4 regions of the Rahnella sp. RcJ3 genome follow, and region 2 is predicted to be linked to each of the others. Evidence: predicted binding sites of a transcription regulator. Region 2 holds the regulator's gene; each other region holds the start of a gene.
What was found. The regulator PhoB, encoded in region 2, activates phosphate uptake and scavenging genes when phosphate is short. The targets are predictions, from matches to a motif close to CTGTCATAAAACTGNCNNAT.
Positions count from the first base shown of each region.

Region 1 (5,885 bases), on a different contig from region 2:
ACGGTGGATGTCGGGCACGATATCGGTGATGCGGCTGAAATGGCGGTGAGCAAGTTGTTTAAGTCTGCGGATGTGACGGCTCATCTGGAGCCGGACGGGATTGATGACGACAGACTGGATAATTTATTGCACTAAGGTCAAGGTTGTGGGTTTGCTCCCTCCTCTGCGAAGGGGAGGGTTGGGGTGGGGTATTAAATAAAAATCAAAGAGTTAAATTTTTTTAGTGTCAGTATTTACCCTTAAAACTCCCTCCCGTCCTCCCCCTTCGCCGGGGGAGGAGCAAAGCGAAACCCTCATTTTCAAAACTATTGCGCTTTAATCGCCATGGCATCCCGCATGGTATAGAACAAATCCGTCTGATCCGTCAGACCCACCACATTCGCCGCATGCGGGCCAAACGCGGCAATACGCAGTTGCGTCCCGGTGTGTCCCTGTGAATCATCTTCTGAGTTGCCGTAGCTGATGGTCATCGGTGCACCGTCCCTGGTGGTCAGCGTCTGGGTCAGACCGGGGGCTTTGGCATCGGATTCGATAATCTGGCTGGAATGGGCGTGGTCGGCGGTGACGATAACCAGCGTGTTGCCGTCCTGACGGGCGAACTCCAGCGCTTTTTGCACGGCCTCATCCAGATCCACCGTTTCACCGAATTGTCCGCACGGATTAGCGGCGTGATCCTGTTTATCAATCGATGCGCCTTCAACCTGCAGGAAGAAACCGTTCTGATTAGCTTTCAGCAAGTCGATGGCTTTTTCAGTCATGGCGGCAAGCGTCGGGATGTCAGCGGTGCGCTGCGGATTGGCTTCACAGGTGACAGCCGGTTTATCAATGTTGCCGTGATAAGTGGCTTTCGGACCCTGCCAGCGCACCGGCATGTTGCCTTCGGAGAACAGGCCAAGAACCGGTTTCTTCTGGTCTGCCTGCGTGATGGCACTGAGCTGTTCTGCGTTTTCCACCCAGACATAACCCTGTGTCAGCGCCTGTTCTTTGAGGGATTTATCCTTAAATTCACCGGCTTCCGCCAGCTGGCTGAACGATTTTCTGCCGCCGCCCAGCGTGACATCAGCGCGAGCCTGCAACAACTGTTCTGTGATCGAACCGCGTCCGCCATTTTCCAGCGCGTTGCTGGCGCATTTCTCTGCGGTTTCTTGCGGGCCGTAGCACTTGCGTGAGGTCACATGGGCAATCTGTGCGGCCGGCGTTGCATCCTGCAATTCTGCGGTGGAGACGTTGCCGGTGGCCTTGCCTGCGGCTTTGGCGATCTCAAGAATGGTCTGGTGATCTTTGCCGTTTACATCCACGCCAATCGCGCCGTTATAGCTTTTAACACCGGTCGCCCAGGCGGTGGCTGAAGCGGCGGAATCGGTCACGTAACTTGGTTTTTGCGTTTTCTTATCCAGAGAATAATGCGTGTACTGGCCGGTCAGCGGCAGGGCATCAATGCCTTTGAAATAGCCGCCTGCGCCTTCTGCATAGTTACGTGCAGACGTGATTTCAGAATCACCCATGCCGTCGCCAATCAGCAAAATCACGTTTTTCACCGTTTTGTCTGACAACGAGGCTTTCAGCGCTGCTGTCTGATCACCGCTCAGACGGCGGGCACCGCCCGGTTCCGTCAGTACGCCTTTTGCCGCCCGGTCGGTCAGCGTGTCGGTGTCAGCGGCGAGGGTGGAGGCAGAAGCGGAAAGCAGCAGGGCGGCAGTGACTGCGCGGGCGACCAGAGATACGGATTGTTGCATTATCAAAACTCCTTTTTATAAACCATCGGAAATAAAAATATACATATCGATATTTTTTGTTACCGGAAGGTTAAGGGAGAGTTGTGACATTTTAATGACAGGCGCCGGACTGGCCGTGAGACTGGGTTTTAACTTTAACTTCAACTTCAACTTCAACTTCAAGGTCAAGACCTTGGGTTGCCACCCAAACTGGCCTTAAGAGGCGCCTATCGCCGCGCCTCTTAAGAATCTCCGGCTCTTTTACTGCGCGCTCCGCTCGCTGGCTATGTTTCAGGTAGCACGGCGACAGGCTGGAAATCTTGCCGCTTTGCGGTTCCTTCACTCGGTCCTGGAGCCTTTGGTCTCCAGGCCGCTCCGTTCAGCAAGCTTTCTGAATCGCCCGCGACTTTTTAAAGAATGAAGTAAGTGAGGTTGTGAAGTAAAAGCCTGAGGCCGGTTCCAAAATATCGCCTGAGGAGAGGTGGAAAACCGCGCGTCTTTTTTGCGCGGGTTGTAACCCGAACGAAGGGAACCGCGCAGCGGCGGGATTTTGCGGCTATCACTGCGGCTGATGAAACATAGTCAGCGAGCGGAAGCGCTTGTTGAAAAAGCGAAGGGAGATCCAAGAGGGAAAATGCACGTTTCCCTCTTGGGCGGTTTCGGCGCTGCCCGATAAGTGATCACCACAATTGAGAAACCGAAACTTTCTCGGTCAGCTTTTCAGTGCAACTGAGAAGCCGCCTTTGCATCGGCACTATGCAAAAAAAAGCCCCGATGAACGGGGCTTTTTCACAACAACGTCAAAGACGTAATTAGTTGATCTGTACCGGCATACCGGAACGCATCTCGATAGCGCGCTGAACAACAGTCTGGTTGACAGCCGGATCCATCGATACGCTGCTTGCGCTGCCTGCCAGAGTGATTGGCAGTGGCTGCTGAGAATCAAACTCTTCCTGGTTAGAGGACAGCGGGTTGTGGATCTCAATATAACGTTTGCCGTCTGGTTCCACGGTGGCTTTCACCGGCTCGTTGATGAACTGAACGCGGGTGCCTTGCGGGACGTTGTCGAACAACCATTTGATGTCAGCATCACGCAGACGCACACAACCGTGGCTCACGCGCAAACCGATACCGAAATTGGCGTTGGTGCCGTGGACTGCATACAGACGCCCGACATACAGCGCGTACAGCCCCATCGGGTTGTCCGGACCCGCAGGGAAGACGGCTGGCAGGAATTCGCCACGAGAAGCATATTCTTCATGCATTTTCGCCGTCGGGGTCCAGGTCGGACCGGCTTTTTTACGCTGAACGGTAGTCACCCAGTTCATCGGGGTGTCTTTGCCCAGTTCACCGATACCGATCGGCAGCACGACCACAGTATTGGTGCCTTTCGGGTAGTAATACAGACGCATTTCAGCGCTGTTGATCACGATGCCTTCGTGCGGGGTTTCCGGCAGGATCAACTGCTGAGGAATGGTCAGCACGGTGCCCGGGGTTGGCAGGTACGGGTCAACGCCAGGGTTAGCTTCGAGCATGTTGCTCAAACCCATCTGGTATTGCGCTGCAAAATGTTCCAGTGGCAGGCTGCTGCCCTGCGGAACAGTAACTGTGATGTTTTCACCGACCAGACGACCATTATTGGCCGGAAGAGGGTAGACCACAGCAAAAGACGCCTGGCTATATGCAGCAACTGCCAAAACCAGGGTAAGGATTGCGCGAATGCTCATTTTCATATTTTCGTTGGTCGTTAATGCCACACTGGCAGTTGTCAGGATGTTGATTCCCCCCGATCCGATAGAAACCGGCCGGAGGAATAGTGTACTTGCACATAGCACTTGAAAGGGATCCGGTATGTGTAACGAATCGCATTTCAGGGCCGCTAATTATAAGGATTTATTTCAAACAGGCCAAAGCTTTCTCACCTTGTTAGAAAAGTTCCCTGCCACAACCGCATTTTTTGCGGCAGCCTGCACATTTCCTTCACATTCCTGACCTTATTTACGGCAAAACGGCACCATAACCAGTGCGGCAATAAACATCCAGGCCATGATCTGAAAGATGTCGTTGAACGCCAGCGTCAGCGATTGCGCCGCGACTTTCGCCCCAAACACGCCTTTCGCCATCAGCAATGCCTGAGCGGTATCAGGTGTCAGATGGCCGATTTTTTGTGCCAGCGATCCCATCACTTCCTGCGCATGATCCCCGTATTGCCCCAGCGATTCGCCGAAACGTGCCGCATGAACGCGGGTCCAGTCCTGCAACCAGGTATTCACCGTGGCAATGCCAATCGCGCCCCCGAGATTACGCATCAGGTTAAACAGCCCGGAGGCGTAGCGCAGTTCCGGCCCCTGAAACGCGGTCAGCGCCATGTTCACACTCGGCACGATGCACAACATAATGAACAGGCCGCGCACCACCTGCGGCCAGAAAAACTGTTCTGCTCCCCAGTAAGGGGTCACGGCGGTCGTCAGCCATAAACTCAGTGCGAAACCGGATAAACCCACGGTGATCAGTATCCGCCGGTCAACGCGGCTGATTAATCTGGCGGCAATAATCGTGCTGAAGAATTGCCCGACACCCACCACAAACACCGTTGTACCGATTTGCAGGCTGTTGAAATCGCGGATGCGGCCGAGGAAAACCGGCGTCAGATATGTAGAGGCATAAAGACCAAATCCAACCACCAGATTGAACAGGCAGGCGAAGGTGAATGTCGGGTCACGGAAGGGCGTCAGGCGTACGATCGGGTTTTTCGAATAAAAGGATCGTTCGAGAAACAGCACAAAGGCCACCAGTGAGAACCACGCCGAAATCTGGATTTGCGGATCGCTGAACCAGTTCTTGCGCGGGCCTTCTTCCAGCACATATTCCAGACAACCGAGCGCTATCGCCATCGACAATAAATGTATCCAGTCGATACGTTTAAGCATCGGATAATCCGCTTTATCCACATGAATAAACAGCACGGCACCGGTGGCAACCAGAGCGCCGGGCAGAATGTTGATGAAGAAAATCCAGCGCCAGTCGAGTAACTGCGTGACTATGCCACCCACAGTCGGCCCAAGTGTGGGGGCCAGCACGCTGACCATGCCGAGGATCGCCGGAATCAGTGCCTGCTGTTTGCCCTGAAACATGGCGAAGCCGGTCGCGAATACTGTCGGTACCATCGCGCCGCCGGTAAAACCCTGCAACGCGCGAAAGAAGATCATCGACTCGATATTCCACGACAATCCGCACCCGATGCTGCTGAGGGTGAACAGCGCCGCCGATGCGCTGAACAGCCAGCGGGTGGAAAGTGCCTGCGTCAGAAAAGCCGAGAACGGGATCATCACCAGTTCGGCGATCAGATACGAGGTTTGCACCCAGCTGATTTCATCCGGTCCGGCGGAAAGCCCGGCCTGCACATCGTTTAACGAGGCGGCGACAATCTGAATATCGATCAGCGCCAGAAACATACCGAACGCCATAATGCTGAAAATCAAAAACTTACGTGATGTCGGATAATCCGCAGGCGAAAGCGTCGCGGCTGGAGTCAGGGTGACAGACATGGCTATGAGATCCCGGGGACTTGTTTATATGATGGTCATCATATTAATATGATGACCATCATACAATGAGTGAAATTAAAAATGAGTGAAGCAACAGCAGATGAAGGGAGCGCGTCCCCGGCAGTAAAAGCCACTAAACGGTCAAAGCGGATCTTTGTGGTCAGCGGTATTGCGCTGATGGTAGCCCTGAGTGGCGCGGCATGGTTACTGGCTGCGCCCGCGTCGGAATCCACGGATGATGCCTATCTGACGGCAGACACCACCAGCGTTGCGCCAAAAGTAAAAGGCTTCGTTTCGACGGTGCTGGTGCGTCATAACCAGCGGGTACATGCCGGCGATAAACTGGTGCTGATCGATAGCGAAGAGTTTACGGCTCGTCTGGCGTCTGCGCAGGGAGAACTTGAAGATGCCCGCGCGCAGGTGGCGCAACAGGAAGCGGCGTTACTGAGCCAGCAGGCGCAGGAACAACTGGCACTCACCCAAATCGAAGTCGCGCGCACGGCGATCCGTTCGTCGCGTGCGGAACAGCAACATGCTGAAGCCGAGCAGCAGCGTTATCAGTCGCTGGCGGTCAGCGGTGCCACATCACGTAATGATGCTGACCGGTATAAAACGGTGGCGG
Region 1 covers NZ_QSNX01000008.1:16,540-22,424, reverse strand. The annotation lists gene DXU84_RS12070 (cation diffusion facilitator family transporter) at 1-135, shown strand, start outside; gene phoA (alkaline phosphatase) at 306-1,736, opposite strand; gene DXU84_RS12060 (L,D-transpeptidase family protein) at 2,528-3,448, opposite strand; gene DXU84_RS12055 (DHA2 family efflux MFS transporter permease subunit) at 3,710-5,263, opposite strand; gene DXU84_RS12050 (HlyD family secretion protein) at 5,345-5,885, shown strand, end outside.
Region 1: the regulator PhoB is predicted to act here: its motif matches at 1,818-1,837, upstream of phoA (alkaline phosphatase).

Region 2 (5,885 bases):
TAACGCGCTCTGTCAGCAAGGCACTTTGCTGCTGCACTTTCTGCTGTGCATTCAGTGCGTCGTTCAGGGCATCTTTGGCCTGTTGCAGGGCCCGCGCCAGCTGTTCGTGCTGGCTCAGCCGCGCCTGCGACTGCTGCTCTTCCTCATCGCGGGCGGTCAGCCATTGCGTGATGTCGGCGGTATCATGCAGCGTAAACGTCAGATTCAGCGGCGCACTGAGTTGTTGCCAGTTCAGGGTATGTGCATTCAGTTGTTGCTGATCCTGCTCAAGCTGAGTTTGCAGCCGTGTTTGTTGCTCTTTCAGGCCTTTAATTTTCGCCGCCAGTTCGATACCGCTGGCTTTTGCTGCATCGAATTCCAGTTGCATTTTCTCGACGCGCTGCGCGGTTTCAGAAGGTTTAACCTCCTGATAATGTTCAATCGCCGGATGTGATGTTGAGCCGCACAGCGGACAGGCTTTGCCGCTTTGCAAATTCGCGCGTTCGGCTTCAAGGCTGACGATCAGCATTTCCTGTTTATGCAGCGCCTTGACGTCGTTCAGATGTTCCAGTTGTTTCTGACATTGCAGACGGATCGCGCCCAGACGCAGTTCTTCTTCGGCCAGCACCGTCTGGTACTGCGCAAAATCTTTATGCTGTTGCTGCACGCGCTGGTTCAGTTGCGGGAAGATTTGCGAGAGTGAAAACAGCTGCTGCCGCACCGGCCGGAGCTGCATGAGTTCGGTTTGACGTTTCTGTAACACTACCTGCGGGTACTGTTTTTCCAGTTCAGCCTGACGTTGTTGTGCAACGTTAAGGGCTTCAGTCAGCGCGGCCTGACGGGTGTGATGCTGGCGGCTTTCCTCATCCAGTTTCTGACGTTCCGCCGTGATTTGCTGCAGCGTCGCGCTATGTTCACCAGCCTGTTTCTGCGACTCGCTGACCGCCTGCTGTGTTTCCACCAGCGATTTGCGCCATTGCGCGATTTCGCTATCCAGTGGCAGGATTTTTTCTTCGATCAGCGTCTGCATCTGACGCTGTTCTTCCGCCTGTTTCTGCCGTGCAGTGTGCGCCTGTTCCACCGCCAGACTCAGCGGCGTCATCTGTGCAATCTGCTGCTCCTGCTGCTGCGTCAGTTGTATCAGTAATTGCTGAAGGCGCTGCGCGTCATCCTGACAGCGCTGGCGATCATTGAGTAACGGACGCAGTTTTTCTGCCGGTTCGCTGCGCGCCAGTTGCTGTAACTGCGGCGCGGCGGCCAGATTTTCCTGCTCTGCGGCGGTCAGTTGTTGCTGAGACTGCTGCTGTTTTTGCTGCACCTGCTGCCACTGTTGCAGCCAGTTCAGATCCTGCTGGCGCTGCTGCGCCTGCTGACTGAGGCTGATTTCCTGCGCGTTCAGTTCAGCACGTTGTGATTCGAGCGTCTGGCGCTGTTCTTCGCTGAGCAGTTCGATTCCGGCCATACGCTGATGCAGACCGTCCAGCGCAATGCGCGCTTCTTTATGTTGCTCAAACACGCGTTGAGAAAGCAGACCGTAAATCTCGGTGCCGGTCAGTTCTTCCAGCAATTCGGCGCGGTCGTTGGCATCGGCATTCAGAAACGCGGCGAACTGCCCCTGTGAAAGCATCATGGATTTGGTGAAACGACCGAAATCCAGCCCGGTCAGTGTGGCGATGGCATCGAGTTTATCGCGCACTTTATCCGCCAGAATTTTGCCGTCGGCCAGTAACGCCAGCTCGACTTTCGGTGCCTGCAGATTGCCGTCAGGGGAATTTTTGGCGCGGCGCTGGCTCCAGAAAGCGCGGTAACCCACACCTTTGACTTCAAACTCCACCTCGGCCAGCGATTCTGCGGTGTGGCGGGTCATCAGTTCATTCTGGCTTGGTGTAATGTTCAGCCGTGGCGTCTGATGATAAAGCGCCAGACAAATGGCATCGAGCAGGGTGGTTTTCCCCGCACCGGTCGGACCGGTGATGGCGAATAATCCGTTGCTGGCAAACGGCTCGGCGGTGAAATCAATTTTCCATTCGCCTTCCAGCGAGTTCAGGTTTTTTAAACGCAGGCTGAGAATTTTCATTGTGCGCTGTCCTCCGCGTTCTGACCGTTGGTAACCTGTTCAACCACCTGCGCAAACAACGTGCGCATCCGAGCCTGACGCGGCTCGTCAGGGGCCGGTTCCAGCGCCAGTCGTCGTTCAAACACGTCGCTGACGCTCAGTTCGCTGAGGGTTTCTTTTTCCTGCTGCTCAATACTGTTGATGCGCTGTTCTTTGCTGCGGCGTAACAGCACGACTTCTACCGGCAGATCTTCCGTCAGCGCCTGAATGCGTCGCTGGATGTCGCTGAGATAATCCTGGGTGGAGACTTCAATATCGAGCCACACCGGTTTGGCCGGATCACCGCCTTCGAACTGTGCCAGTTGTTGTTCAATCTCCACCAGCGAGCCTTTGATTATCTGCATCGGCTGGAAAACCGGGATTTCCAGTGTGTCGATGGCGTTGAGCGTCGCACCATCAAAATCAAGTAAGTACACACTTTTAGCTTTGCTCAGTTCGTCAAAACTCAGGGCAATCGGCGAGCCGCTGTAACGGATATGTTCGGTTTTGGCGACGCATTGTGCACGGTGAATATGACCCAGTGCCACATAATCGACCGGCGGAAAGGCCTGCGCCGGAAACGCATCGAGCGTACCTATATAGATGTCGCGCACGGAATCAGAGGTACTGACGCCGACAGTCGTCAGATGGCCGGTCGCAATAATAGGCAGCGGCATGCCCAGTTCGTCACGTCTGGCCTGCGCAGCCTGCCAGAGCGCGTCATAATGCGCGGCGATGGCTTCCTGCAATGCCAGTTGCTTGTCGCTGCCGGACTGTCCCGCCTGGCTGGCGAGCAGATCACGCGGGCGTAAAAACGGGATAGCGCACAGTATCGCACCGGGTTTCCCGTCACGCTGACTGAGCACTAAAATCTGTTCAGAAAGGTTTTCACCGACGGTGGCAATCACCCGCGTATTCAGGCAGGAAAGGAGCTCGCGCGATTCATTGAGCGTGGCGACAGAATCGTGGTTACCAGCCAGCACCACCAGCTGGCAGCCGGTTTGCTGTAATTCCACCACGAAGCGGTTATACAATTCGCGGGCATAACTGGGTGGGGATCCCGTGTCGAAAATATCGCCCGCGACAATCACGGCGTCGACCTGATGTTGCTGCACCTGACCGGTCAGCCAGCGCAAAAATGCCTGATGTTCGGCTGCACGGCTTTTAGTGAAAAAGTACTGGCCGAGGTGCCAGTCTGACGTGTGGATCAGGCGCATGAGACTCCCGTATGAACCCTGGATGACGACAATGAGGTAAAGTATAAACGTCGGCAGGGGAAGCTGTCCCCGATAAATCAGACCAATTTCAGCAAGATGGCCGAAAATTATCTGTCATAGTTGACTGTAATGAACCATTCTTTTCATTCATAAATCTGTCACAAAACTGACGCATAATGGCGCCCGCAATCAAATAAAAGATCGCTAACCTATTGGCAGGACCTACGATGGCTAGACGTATATTGGTGGTTGAAGACGAAGCTCCAATCCGTGAAATGGTGTGTTTTGTACTGGAACAAAATGGCTATCAGGCCGTAGAAGCTGAGGATTTTGATTCAGCGATTGGGCAGCTTGTTGAACCTTACCCTGAACTGATCCTGCTTGACTGGATGTTACCTGGCGGTTCCGGTATTCAGTTTATTAAGCATCTTAAACGTGAGGCACTGACCCGCGAAATTCCGGTGATGATGCTGACCGCACGCGGTGAAGAAGAAGATCGGGTGCGCGGCCTTGAAGTGGGTGCCGATGATTACATCACTAAACCGTTTTCTCCGAAAGAACTGGTTGCCCGCATTAAAGCCGTGATGCGTCGCATCTCGCCAATGGCGGTGGAAGAAGTGATCGACATGCAGGGGTTAAGCCTGGATCCGTCGTCTCACCGGGTAATGGCCAACGAGCAGGCGCTCGATATGGGGCCGACCGAATTTAAGTTATTACACTTCTTTATGACCCATTCCGAACGTGTATACAGCCGCGAACAGTTGCTCAATAACGTCTGGGGCACTAACGTTTATGTGGAAGATCGCACGGTTGACGTGCATATTCGTCGTTTACGTAAGGCGCTGGAAACCAGTGGACATGACAGAATGATCCAGACTGTTCGTGGTACCGGATACCGTTTTTCAACGCGTTATTGAGCCCTCACAGCGGAGAATCTGTGTGCTAGAACGTTTGTCATGGAAACGACTGGCGGGTGAATTGTTTCTCTTTTGCCTGCCAGCGTTAATTCTCGGTATCTTCGTCGGCCATTTCGGCTGGCTCCTCCTGGTGTCGCTGATGGCGGCACTGGGCTGGAATTATTACAACCAGCTTAAACTCTCTCACTGGCTGTGGCTCGACCGCAGCATTACGCCACCGAATGGGCGCTGGAGCTGGGAGCCGCTGTTTTACGGGCTGAACCAGATGCAGATACGCAACCGGCGTCGCCGTCGGGAATTAGGTCAGCTCATCAAACGTTTTCGCAGCGGTGCCGAATCGCTGCCGGATGCCGTGGTGCTGACCACTGAAGATGGCAATATTTTCTGGTGTAACGGACTGGCGCAGGATTTGCTCGGTTTCCGCTGGCCGGAAGATAACGGGCAACATATCTTCAACCTGCTGCGTTATCCGGAATTCCGGCTGTGGATCCAGACCCGCGATTTCAGCCGGGCGCTGAATTTACAACTCAATAATGAGCATTATGTCGAGTTTCGCGTCATGCCTTATTCCGAAGGACAACTGCTGATGGTGGCACGCGACGTGACCCAGATGCGTCAGCTTGAAGGCGCACGGCGTAACTTCTTCGCTAACGTCAGTCATGAACTGAGAACCCCATTGACGGTATTGCAGGGGTATCTGGAAATGATGGAAGACGCCAAGCTGGAAGAGCCTTTCCGCACTAAAGCGCTGGATACCATGCAGGAACAGACGCGGCGCATGGACGGGCTGGTGAAGCAGCTGCTGACGCTGTCGAAAATCGAAGCCTCAGCGAATATTGATTTGCACGAGAAAGTCGATATTCCGGTGATGCTCGGCATGCTCGAACGTGAAGTGCAAACGTTAAGCAACGGCAGGCATGAAGTGGTGTTTCGCGTAAACGACAAGCTGAAGGTCTTTGGTAATGAAGATCAACTGCGCAGCGCGGTGTCGAACCTGGTGTATAACGCGGTTAACCACACGCCAGCGGGGACACGGATTGAAGTCAGCTGGCAACAAACGCCGCATGGCGCACAGTTCCAGATCAGCGACAACGGACCGGGCATTGCGCCGCAGCACCTGCCGCGCCTGACCGAACGTTTCTACCGCGTCGATAAAGCCCGTTCACGTCAGACCGGCGGCAGCGGACTGGGACTGGCAATCGTCAAACATGCGCTCAGCCATCACCACACGAAACTTGAAGTCATGAGTGAAGTCGGCGTCGGCACCCGGTTTATGTTTACGCTGGCGCCGAAGTTGATTGTTCCTCAGGAACAGGCCAGCCAAAGCGGCGTAAAGGGATAAAAATCAAGCCACAGCAACAAGCTGTGGCTTCTTTTAGCAGATGATCTGTAAACCTTTTTCTTCAATTAGCATCAGTAAGATCAGCGCCGCTCCGGTGGGTTTGGTTTCATCCCGCTCCCATTTTTGAATGCTGTTGGCGGACATATTGATGAGTCTTGCCAGTACGCCCTGACTGATTTTTTCTTTCTCACGCAAAGCGCGAATGCGTTCAGCAGAGCTTTCTGCGAAGGCTTTCAGTCTTTCCTCCTGAACGGCTTCATCAACTATTTTGTTAATTTCACGCATCGTGGTTTGTGTTACCACGCCAGATGAATCATGGAAGCGTTGAGCCATCC
Region 2 covers NZ_QSNX01000001.1:57,971-63,855, forward strand. The annotation lists gene sbcC (exonuclease subunit SbcC) at 1-2,056, opposite strand, end outside; gene sbcD (exonuclease subunit SbcD) at 2,053-3,291, opposite strand; gene phoB (phosphate response regulator transcription factor PhoB) at 3,519-4,208, shown strand; gene phoR (phosphate regulon sensor histidine kinase PhoR) at 4,231-5,550, shown strand; gene DXU84_RS00300 (DNA-binding transcriptional regulator) at 5,584-5,885, opposite strand, start outside.

Region 3 (5,885 bases), on a different contig from region 2:
CTTTATAGACCTTATCAAACACCTGTTTGACAGCCTCGTTCTGGTAAGAACTGACCAGCGTTTTCACCCACGGCGCATTCACATTTTCAGTTTTCACCGCGATGAAGTTGTTGTAAGGATTATTCTTTACCGGTTCCTGCGCGATACGATCCGCAGGCGTCAGGCCACTTTTCAGCGCCCAGTCGGTGTTCACAATCGCAGCATCCAGATCCGGCACGGAGCGGCCGATAATGCCGGAATCCAGCTCTTTAATGGTGACGTGGCGCGGGTTCTCAGTGATATCCGCCGTAGTGGCGAAAATACCGGCGCCCGGTTTGAGTTTGATCACGCCAGATTGCTGAAGCAGGATCAGCCCGCGCGCTTCGTTCGCCGGGTCATTCGGCACGCCAATCACCGCCCCTTCTTTCAGCTGGTCGGCAGATTTTACTTTTTTAGAGTACAACCCGATTGGCCACACAGCGGTATCACCCACGCGCACGATGTTGTAGTGATTCACTTTGATCTGGTTATCGAGGAAAGGCTGATGCTGGAAGGCATTGGCATCCACTTCGCCGTTTTGCAGGGCTTCATTTGGCTGGTTGTAATCGTTGAAAATCACCGGTTTTACCGTCAGACCTTTTGCTGCGGCCTGTCTGACCACTTCACGCCAGACATCTTCGTCCTCCCCGCTGATAATTCCGACCTTAACCGTGGTTTTATCGGCGGCCTGTGCCGCACTCAGCGGCGCCAGCACGCTGCCGGAAATGATCACTGCCGAGGTTGCGGCCAGTAAAACAGCACGGTGAATACGGGTCTTTGTTTTGTTGAATGTCTTGCGCATACGCTATCCCCAAAAGTGTGATGAGATGCCTGCTCCGGGCTGTGTTTCCGTGCAGGAATTTGGCGAGTATACCCATCGGCTTATTTCTTTATAATATTGTTTTAATGATAGTTATTCTTGAAATGAATAACCGAAATGGGATAGTAAAGCGATAAAAATGCTAAGTGTTATTTCAATTGCCATTTCCCCAATTTGCTTCCAATAAAAAACCCGCCGGAGCGGGTTTTTAACATTTCGGGCAAACAGCGGATTAAGACTGCGGATCCACCGGCTGAACTTCAAGAGAAACCATGCCGATGCCCAGTTTACGAGGCTGGAAGCCGCCGCTGGTGCCTTCAGTGGGTTCGGTCGGTTCCGGCGGCGTGATGACGATACTTTGCTCCGCTCCCGGATTGGTGAACTGTACTTTCACGATACCGTCTTTATCGCCGAAGGTGACAAACTGCTCCTGATCCCCGACACGGACGGAAACCGGCTTATCGATGTTATTGCCGTAAGCCCGTGCGCGGATCACCACATCAAAGGTGGCGGGCAGCGGTTTAACGTAATCAATTTTCACCGACGGTGCCAGATTGGCATCTGACCAGCGTCCCCAGTTTTCAACGGCTGAAACACCGGTAATCGCTTTTACCTGCTCCGGCAATCCCGGCACCATAAAAGCGATGGCTTTCGACTGATAAGTGGTGGCGGAATCATCAATGTTCAGCGTCTTCAGGGTTTGCTGATAAATCGCATTGCTGCCCGAGGTGTCTTTCACGAAGTCCACTTTACCTTTGAAGGTATCACCGGTGATCTGCACGATCGTCGGCTTCGCCCCGAGGTTCCCCGATGCAACGCACAGGCCGGTATTGAGCGACAACTCTGGTGCCCAGACGCGTCCCATTTCGTAGCATTTATCAACCCAGACAAAGTTATCGCTGGTCGCCAGTCCGGCCAGTTGTTTTTTCAGCGGCGTGGACAGATAGACATCAAACATCGGCTCAATTTTGTCTGCCGTGACCTTCAGAATAAACGGCGTTTTGATGGTCATGCCGGAGAAGGTGAAAGTGCTGTCTTTGGTATTCACCGCATAGTCTTTGATGCTGTTCGGGAAGCCCCACTGTTTGATGACCGCCGGTTTCCAGGCATTCACTTTGTCATCAATATTGAGGAACTGCGCAGTCATCGATGTCGCAGAAACACCGCTGCGTCCAAGACCGATGTAGTTGTCGCCGCCCATCATATCCAGTACGGTCGCGCCATTATCCAGGGTGCTGCGTTTCGCACCGTTCAGCTCCCCCGCCGGATGACGGCCGTCGAGTACGAAGAACAGGTCTTTACGGTTCTGTTTGGTCAGAATGTTGTAAGCCGTGTTGTTCATCGCCAGATGATCGGAAGACACCACAATGATGGTGTTATCGAAATAACCGGACTTTTTAATCTTATCGATAAATGCGGCAATCAGTTCCTGACTACAGGACACCGCGCTCAGTGACTGGTTGGCTTTACCGTTCACTTTATATTCCTTGCGGGTACAGCCGCGGGAAATAAAGCCGTCCGGATGATGCGTATCAACGGTCAGCGTGAACAGTGAGAACGGCTTACCTTCCTGACTCAGTGTCACGAATTTTTTGTACACCTCATCCAGCAAGGTGTCGTCATACCAGCCCCAGTCATTTTTATAAGACGGGTCCGCGACAGTCGGACGCAATTCGTTGTAACCATAAAGATGGTCGAAACCATGGGATTTCAGGAAGGTCCCTTTGCCTGCGAAAGCCAGTTCAGCGCCCTGATAGAAATAGTTGGTATAACCTGCACCTTTGAGCACATCGCCAAGACAGACGTTTTCAGGGTAGAAAGTCGCCAGTGCACTGGAGGCATTACCATCAAACGGCGCAAACAGCGGGATCCCACACTGAGAAGCCACCATACCTGCGATGGTATAGCCAGTGCCCGGCAACTGTTTGGTGTTTGTGAAATCGGTACTCTGCGCTTTATGGCGGTTTAATTCGGTGGTCAGGCCGGGGAAGACTTTGTCATCAAAATACGTGCGTTCCAGACTCTCGCCGTAGATATAAACCAGGTTAGGCTTTTTCGCGCCTTTAATGGCTTTTTCGGGCACTTTGTAATAGGTACTAAAATCTGCACCGCTGCCTGAGATTTGCGTTTTGACCAGACGCGAGATGTTCTGGAATGCCTGTGTGGAACCGACAGAAAAGACCGCCAGCACCACGGCCAGCGCACTGTAGACCGCGCTGCTGTTTTTGGCACGACGCTGCTTCAGCCCCCACGCCAGCAAAGCGAATACGCTGACAAGCCCTGCCAGTAAACCGATAAATGGCAGGATATATTTATTGAGCCCCGCCCCTTTCAGGCTACTGGTGACGGTATATAACACCGCGTCCGTGATGCCTTCACCGGTGAAATAATTGCTGCCGATCAGGATGACGTTAAGAATGACGTAAAGCCCGAGGAAAAACAGCACCAGTGAAAACCAGACACGGCTGGCCGACGCCCGCGTGACGTAGAGAAAAATAGAAGAAAGAAATAATACGAAGGAAATTATCTCAGAAGCCATTTCAGCACCCTGTCTGATTTAAACAATAAACTCTACGACCCATTTCTGCTGTTTTACGAGCAGCGCCGACGGTTCAACTCATCGAGCGAATGACCCGTTTGTCATTCACTTACTTCATCCCTGAGACAGGAAAATTCATGCCAAAAACGGATAGCGCTATATAGCCTGTTGATCCTGGTGGGTCAACGCCTTAACACGGCTTCAGGCCACTGATGTGCCCAAAAAAACTGACGTTTTACAAATTCATGACAGCTAATTCCGCATGATACCTCAGAAAATTAACTTTCCGGTCACCTTTCTGTAAGAATTGCATGATAGCGGAATACTGTGGGCGAAATGTGGAGGCAGGTTGAAAATGCGGAAAAAAGTTGGCGGGAAGGCCCGCAATACGGGGTATCGCGGGCATTGAAGATGAAAAATCAGATTCCTCCGAGATAAGCTTTCCGCACCTCCTGATTATGTAAAAGTTCTTCGCCTGAACCGCTAAGCCGAATTTGTCCGTTGACCATCACATAACCCCGGTCAGAAAGCCTGAGCGCATGATGCGCATTTTGCTCCACCAGAAAGATAGTCATGCCGTTTTTTGCCAGTTCGCGCAAGGTCTGGAAAATCTGTTTAACGATAATAGGCGCCAGCCCAAGACTCGGTTCATCGAGCAGTAACAGCTTCGGGCGACTCATCAGCGCACGGGCAATCGCCAGCATTTGCTGTTCACCACCGGACATGGTCATCGCCCGTTGTTTACGGCGTTCCTTCAGGCGCGGGAATAACTCAAACATGGTGTGCAGATCTTCTGCCGCGTGTTTATTCCCGACGGGAATGGTGCCCATCAGCAGGTTTTCTTCCACGGTCATATCCGGAAAAACACGTCGCCCTTCCGGCGATTGCGCTATGCCAGCCGAAGCCACAAAGTGTGTCGATTTGCGGCTGATATCTTCCCCGCGAAACAGGATCTGCCCGCTCTGTATACGTGGCTGACCGAATATCGACATCAGCAGCGTTGATTTCCCGGCACCGTTAGCACCAATCAACGCCACCGTTTCCCCCTCATGCACCTGCAAAGAGACCTGCTGTAATGCCTGAATCGCCCCGTAATACACATTCACATCACGAAATTCCAGCATCGCGTCGCTCATAAGCTGACCTCGTCGTCTTCATCAGCACCCAGATACGCGGCAATGACTTTCTCATCGTTCTGAATAGCCTGCGGTATTCCTTCGGCAATCACATCGCCGTGGTCGAGCACGATAATGTGGTCGGAAATGTCCATCACCATGCCCATATCATGTTCGATCAGCAGCACGGTGATGTCGTGATGATCGCGCAGGAAGCGGATAATTTTGCTCAGCGTACGTGTTTCAACCGGATTCAGACCGGCTGCCGGTTCGTCCAGGCAAATCATTTCCGGCGCGGTACACATCGCACGGGCGATTTCCAGCCGGCGCTGCTGACCGTAAGACATTTCCCCTGCCAGCCGGTTGGCACAATCCACCAGTTCCACCACTTCCAGCCAGTAAAATGCGCGGTCCAGCGCCTGATTTTCCGCACGGCGATAACCCGGCGTATTGAGCACACCGGCAATCAGGTTGCGGTTGGTTTGCATGTGCTGCGCCACCAGCAGATTTTCAACCACCGACATTTCACGAAACAGCCGGATATTCTGAAAGGTACGCGCCAGCCCGGCGCGGTTAACCAGGTGTGTACCGCCGAACATTTTGTAGAAAATACGTTTGCCCAGTTGCGCCGGTTTTATCCAGTCATCAGGCTGAAATTTCTGCCCGAGCACCTGGATCACATTGGTCGTCCGGCGGCGCGTGTTGAGCAAAATATTGCCGCCGGACGCTTTATAAAAACCTGTCAGGCAATTAAACACTGTGGTTTTTCCTGCGCCGTTCGGGCCGATCAGCGCGGTAATCGATCCGCGTTTCACCGCAAGATTCACATCGTTCAGTGCCTTAATGCCGCCGAAATGCATGCGCAAATGCTCGACACTCAGGATGTTGTTATCCGCTAACGCTTCGCTCATGGCGCGACTCCTTTACGCACGGCAAACCCGCTGCGGCTGATGCGGATCAACCCGCGTGGCCGCCAGATCATCATCACCACCATTAAAACGCCGAACAGCAATACGCGATATTCGGCAAAGCTGCGCAACAGTTCCGGCGCGACGGTCAGCACAAATGCCGCCAGCACCACGCCGATGGTTGAGCCCATACCGCCCAAAACCACAATAGCGAGAATCAGTGCAGATTCGAAAAAGGTGAAAGACGTCGGATTAACGAAGCCCTGATACGTGGCGAAAAACACGCCCGCAATTCCGGCCGTGGAAGCCCCGAGGGTAAAGGCAGACAGCTTGACCAGCACATGATTCAGCCCCATCGCGCGGCAGGCAATCTCATCCTCACGTAGCGCTTCCCACGCGCGGCCAATCGGCATGCGGGTCAGCCGGTGTTTGATAAACAACACCAGCAACACCACCAGAACCAGCACAGCATAGATGAAGATAAA
Region 3 covers NZ_QSNX01000033.1:13,072-18,956, forward strand. The annotation lists gene DXU84_RS23895 (MetQ/NlpA family ABC transporter substrate-binding protein) at 1-820, opposite strand, end outside; gene opgB (phosphatidylglycerol--membrane-oligosaccharide glycerophosphotransferase) at 1,071-3,377, opposite strand; gene DXU84_RS23905 (ABC transporter ATP-binding protein) at 3,797-4,513, opposite strand; gene DXU84_RS23910 (ABC transporter ATP-binding protein) at 4,510-5,403, opposite strand; gene livM (high-affinity branched-chain amino acid ABC transporter permease LivM) at 5,400-5,885, opposite strand, start outside.
Region 3: the regulator PhoB is predicted to act here: its motif matches at 3,610-3,629, upstream of opgB (phosphatidylglycerol--membrane-oligosaccharide glycerophosphotransferase).

Region 4 (5,885 bases), 350 kb from region 2:
ATCGACCGTCGCGAAGGGTTCCTGTTCTCCAGTTCAACACTGGCAATGGGCGTTCTGGTATTAGAGCTGCTTCTGGCTCTGACGGTAATTATGTGGGGTTACGGAACACAGTTATTTTAACTTAATGGCTATCTTACTTGCCATTTTGCCCCCGGGCAGTGCTCGGACTCCTCACGTACTTTATGTACGCTCCGGGTCCTCCGCGCTGTCTGGGAACAAACTGCCTGCGCCGACTACGCCATTCCTCTTTTGAAGGACATTATTCCTGCCAGTTCTTCATCTTACTGGTTTTCCCGATACCCGGATTGAAGGTGTTGGTCGGGTCTGCCTGCCGGTAGAATTCTTTCAAATGTGGTTTTGCCAGATACAAATGGCCGACGTTATGTTCGGCGGGATATTCCGCGCCTTTGGCGTCGAGCAGTTCTAACATCCTGTGTTTCAGCGCCTTGCTGTTTGCGCCTTTTTTGACGATGTAATCCTGATGGAAAACGTGGCACATGAAATGGCCGTAATACAGTTTTGCCACCAGTTGATTGTCGATATCTTCCGGCAATGTCTCGAACCAGTCGCGGTCATTGCGGCGCAGTGCGATATCCAGCGCCAGAATATCTTCCACTTCTTTTTCATGTACCGCGTGATACCGCACGGCGGCACCGGCGGCGGCAAAGCGATGCAGGAAGGCTTTCTTGCCTTCGTCGGCGGAACAGATAAAGAAATCACCCTGACCCTCACTAAAGAAACGTGTCAAAAAGGTTCGGGCTTCGTCAATACCGGGGCCGGACATTTTCAGCAGTAAGTGATGTTCAAACCGGTCACGATACTGCTTCATACGCGGTGGCAGATGATTCGGCAGGGCTTTGCTCAGACACTGCATCACGCGGTCGCTGAAATGTTTGGGCAGGAAAGGGACCTTGCTGGCGTGTGCATCGAACTTTCCTTTGGCAGTAAACATGTCCGGCATTTTGTCGGTGCCAAGTTTGTCGATCATCAGGAAAGTGTCTTTGCCATAGACTTCGGTGATATCGAAAATATCCCGGTGCATGTATTCCCCTGCCACCGGAAGGTTAGCGAAGTCACGCAGGATCTGGCGGCGTAATTCTGTCAGCACCGCCGTGTCATTGGTGCCGATGTAGAAAACCTGCTGCTGCGTTTCTGCCGGAAACGTATCGAGCCGCACGGCGAAAACCGCCAGCTTGCCCGCACAACCTGAAGCTTCAAATAAACGTCGCTCATCCGCGTTGAAACGCGACGGCGTATCAGCATCCACTTCGCGGACACGTGAGGCATAATCGTGATCCGACGCCAGACGCTGATCATGCTGGATATCGGTTTCCAGATAATCGCCTTTTTCCAGACGTGTCAGGATTTCTTCCGGCGTTTCACCAAGATTAATGCCCAGATGGTTAATCAGCCGCAATTCGCCTTGTGCATCGATTTGTGCATAGAGCGCCATTTCGGTATACGCCGGGCCGCGTTTCACCAGCGATCCGCCAGAATTATTACAGATCCCGCCGACCACCGATGCGCCGATGCAGGACGAGCCAATCACTGAATGCGGTTCGCGGTTGTAGGGCTTGAGGATTTTTTCCAGCTTATACAGGGTGCTGCCGGGAAAACCGATCACCTGATGACCGCCGTCGAGTAACTGGATCGTGTCCAGTTTCAGGGTGCTGAAAATAACAATGTCGCGGTCATAGTCGTCGCCGCTGGGCGTCGAACCTTCGGTCAGCCCGGTATTGGCGGCCTGCATAATGACAATCTTGTCGGCGGCGATGCAGGTTTTGAGCAGTTGCCACTGTTGCAGCAGCGTTTGTGGAAATACGACCGCCAGCGCTTTGCCGCCACCGGAGCGAAACCCTTTGCGGTAGCGTTCGGTGTTGCTGTCGCCGGTTAAAACGTGGCGGCTGCCGGCAATCTCTTTCAGCGTGGCGATGAGTGACTGATTATCCATTTCATCTTCCTTTTTTGATGGGATGCCATCTAATCATAGACTTAAATGATACTTGTTAAGTTAAACGTCATTCGGGATATGGGTTAGGTAATTTCACTTAATCTGTTGCATTTTTGTCATGCGCTGTCCATTAAATCGTCATTGATGTGTCATAAAACTCGCGCTTAATGAACGCCAGATAACGAAAGCAACCGAGAGACAGCATCATGGCGCAAGCTCAACTTAAGCTGGCACAGGCTGAATATCCTCAGACCGGGCCACAGCATCTGAACAAAGTTCTGGACGTCAAAGGCCTGGTGAAATCCTATAAATCGGGTCAGCGTGTCCTGAATGACATCAATTTTGATCTCCACGCCGGTGAGTTCGTGGCGGTAATTGGCCGTTCTGGCGCGGGTAAATCCACCCTGCTGCATGTGCTCAACGGTACGATCCCGCTCACGGATGGCAGTGTGGTATGTCATTACGAAAATGGTGAACAGCAGGAGCTGGCCGGGCTTACCGGCAAAGCATTGCGTCGCTGGCGTTCAGGCTGTGGCATGATTTTTCAGGATTTCTGCCTGGTGCCTCGTCTGGATGTCCTGACAAATGTGTTACTGGGGCGTCTCAGCCACACCTCAACGTTCAAATCATTCTTTAACCAGTTCGATGACGAAGACCGCGCCCGCGCCATCTCTTTGCTTGAATGGTTGCACATGCTGCCGCATGCATTGCAGCGTGCCGAAAACCTTTCCGGCGGCCAGATGCAGCGTGTGGCGATTTGTCGCGCGCTGATGCAGAACCCGAAAATTCTGCTGGCCGATGAACCGGTGGCGTCACTGGATCCGAAAAATACCCTGCGCATCATGAATGCGCTGAAAAAAGTCAGCGAAGAGAATATCGCCGTGATGGTCAACCTGCACTCTGTCGAGTTGGTGAAAGATTATTGCACCCGCGTTATCGGCATCGCGAAAGGGCAGATTATTTTCGACGGCCATCCGGACCAGTTAACTGAAGGCATTTTGCATCAGTTATACGGTGAAGAACACGAAGCGATAAACAGTTAAACAATAACGTTATTTATTTTGCAGTGCTTATTTCTACTTTCTCTCAATCTACACAAGGTCATCATTACATGAAGAAGTTATTACGTCTGGCAGTCTTCGTAGCAGGTTCTTTTACTGCAATGCACAGCATGGCAGAAGATGCTCCTAAAGAATTAAACTTAGGTATTCTGGGTGGCCAGAATGCCACCCAGCAAATCGGCGATAATCAGTGTGTAAAAGATTTCTTCGATAAAGAATTAAATGTGGATACCAAACTGCGTAATTCATCCGATTATTCAGGTGTTATTCAGGGGTTATTAGGTAAGAAAGTGGATATGGTATTAAGCATGTCCCCGTCATCTTTTGCTTCGGTTTATATTAATAACCCGAAAGCGGTGGATCTGGTCGGCATTGTTATTGACGATACGGATAAATCCCGGGGTTATCACTCCGTGGTTGTCGTGAAAGCCGACAGCCCGTACCAGAAATTATCTGACCTGAAAGGCAAATCATTCGGTTTCGCTGACCCGGATTCTACTTCGGGTTACCTGATCCCGAACCAGACATTCAAGAAAGAATTTGGCGGCACGACGGATAACAAATACAACAACTTCTTCTCCAGCGTAACCTTCTCCGGCGGCCATGAGCAGGATATTCTTGGCGTGCTGAACGGCCAGTTCGAAGGCGCAGTCACCTGGACTTCAATGATCGGCGACCGCGAAACCGGTTATACCTCCGGTGCATTCAACCGCATGATCCGCATGGACCATCCGGATCTGATGAAGAAAATCCGCATTATCTGGGAATCGCCATTAATTCCTAATGGTCCGATTTTAGTGCGCAGCGATTTGCCACCGGCATTTAAAGCTAAGCTGGTTTCTGCCATTAAGAAACTGGATAAAGATGACCACGCTTGTTTCGTAAAAGCGGTGGGCGGCAAACAGCATATCGGCGAAACGTCCCTGGCTGAATATCAGCAGATTATTGATATGAAGCGTGAACTGACCAAAGGCGGTCGCTAACCCGTAACTCCCTCCCCTGCGAAGGGGAGGGTTGGGGTGGGGTATTAATGGCAACTCAGGAAGCGAAAGCTTTTACCATTATTGTTTTTTTAATACCCCCTCCTGACCTCCCCCTTCGCAGGGGGAGGAATAATGATTATCGCAAATCGGAAATATTATTTTGAACAAAGACTTCAATCGTTATTACCAGCAGATACGCGGTAAACAAAAGCGGGAAGCGCTGATCTGGTCAGGGCTGATGTTGTTGTTATATCTGTGGTCAGGCAATGTTTCCGAACTTAATTTAAAAACGATTATTGTCTCCGCGCCGAGCTTCTTTGATTATATTGGTCAGACGGTGCCGGTATTACACTGGTCATTGTTATTTGCTGACGGTCATACAGAAGGTTCACTGGCGTATTGGGGATATCGTCTCAATATTCAGCTGCCGCTGATTTGGGAAACTATTCAGCTGGCGTTGTCCTCGACGATATTGTCGACGGCGCTGGCAGTCGTGCTGGCTTTTCTCGCCGCCAGCAATACGGATTCGCCTAAATGGGTGAAATTCAGCATCCGTACCTTTGTCGCTTTCCTGCGCACCATGCCGGAACTGGCCTGGGCGGTAATGTGTGTGATGGCGTTTGGCGTCGGTGCCATTCCGGGCTTTATCGCCCTGACGTTACACACTGCCGGCAGTCTGACCAAATTGTTCTACGAATCCATTGAAACCGCATCGGACAAACCGGTGCGCGGACTCAGAGCCTGCGGCGCGGGGCGTTTGCAGCGCATGCGTTTCGCCATGTGGCCGCAGGTGAAACCGATATTCTTATCCTACAGCTTTATGCGCCTCGAAATTAACTTCCGCCAGTCGACTATCCTCGGGCTGGTCGGGGCCGGTGGTATCGGGCAGGAACTGATGACCTCAATCAAACTGGACCGATATGACCAGGTCAGCATGACCTTACTGCTGATTATTCTGGTGGTGTCGGCGATGGATTTTCTTTCCGGTAAATTGCGCAAACGCGTTGTGGAGGGCACTTTCTGATGTTAACTGATGCGCTCGAACCTCATGTGGTCAGCAGCCTGAAGCAGAAGCACGGGCATCTGTTTGCCGCGCAGCGCCGCTATCTGCGCTACCTCGCGATACTGGCTGTCGTGATTACGCTGTACTACGTCTATTTCTTCAGTTATTTCGGTATTCCATGGAGCGAAGTGGTGCGCGGCACCCGCGAAGTAGGACGTTATTTCCTGCGGATGTTTGTCTGGCATAACGTTTCCGAATGGCCGTTTATGTATTATTTTTCGCAAATAGCTATCACGCTGGCGATTGTGTTTTCCGGAACCATCACCGCGTCTTTCCTCGCATTGCCTCTTTCATTCCTCGCGGCGCGTAATGTGATGTCGACGCCGGTTCTCAGACCCGTTTCCATGGTCATCCGCCGTCTTCTGGATGTTTTACGCGGGCTGGATATGGCGATCTGGGGGCTGATTTTCGTTCGTGCTGTCGGCATGGGGCCGCTGGCCGGTGTGCTGGCGATCGTGATGCAGGATTTAGGCTTGCTTGGCAAGCTTTATGCGGAAGGGCATGAGGCGGTAGATCGTTCGCCGAGCCGCGGCCTGCGGGCGCTGGGGGCTTCCCCGCTACAAACGCACCGCTTCGGGATTTTCACTCAATCCTTCCCGACATTCCTTGCGTTGTCGCTGTATCAGATTGAATCCAATACCCGTTCAGCCGCTGTTCTTGGTTTTGTTGGCGCGGGCGGGATCGGTCTGGTGTATGCGGAAAATATGCGTCTGTGGAACTGGGATGTGGTGATGTTTATCACACTGATTTTAGTGGCTATCGTAATGATTATGGACAAGATTTCCGCGATGCTGCGCGCCAAATATATCCTGGGCGAAGAGATTAGT
Region 4 covers NZ_QSNX01000001.1:405,727-411,611, forward strand. The annotation lists gene DXU84_RS01925 (Yip1 family protein) at 1-120, shown strand, start outside; gene dld (D-lactate dehydrogenase) at 260-1,951, opposite strand; gene phnC (phosphonate ABC transporter ATP-binding protein) at 2,158-2,994, shown strand; gene phnD (phosphonate ABC transporter substrate-binding protein) at 3,063-3,995, shown strand; gene phnE (phosphonate ABC transporter, permease protein PhnE) at 4,156-5,019, shown strand; gene phnE (phosphonate ABC transporter, permease protein PhnE) at 5,019-5,885, shown strand, end outside.
Region 4: the regulator PhoB is predicted to act here: its motif matches at 2,098-2,117, upstream of phnC (phosphonate ABC transporter ATP-binding protein).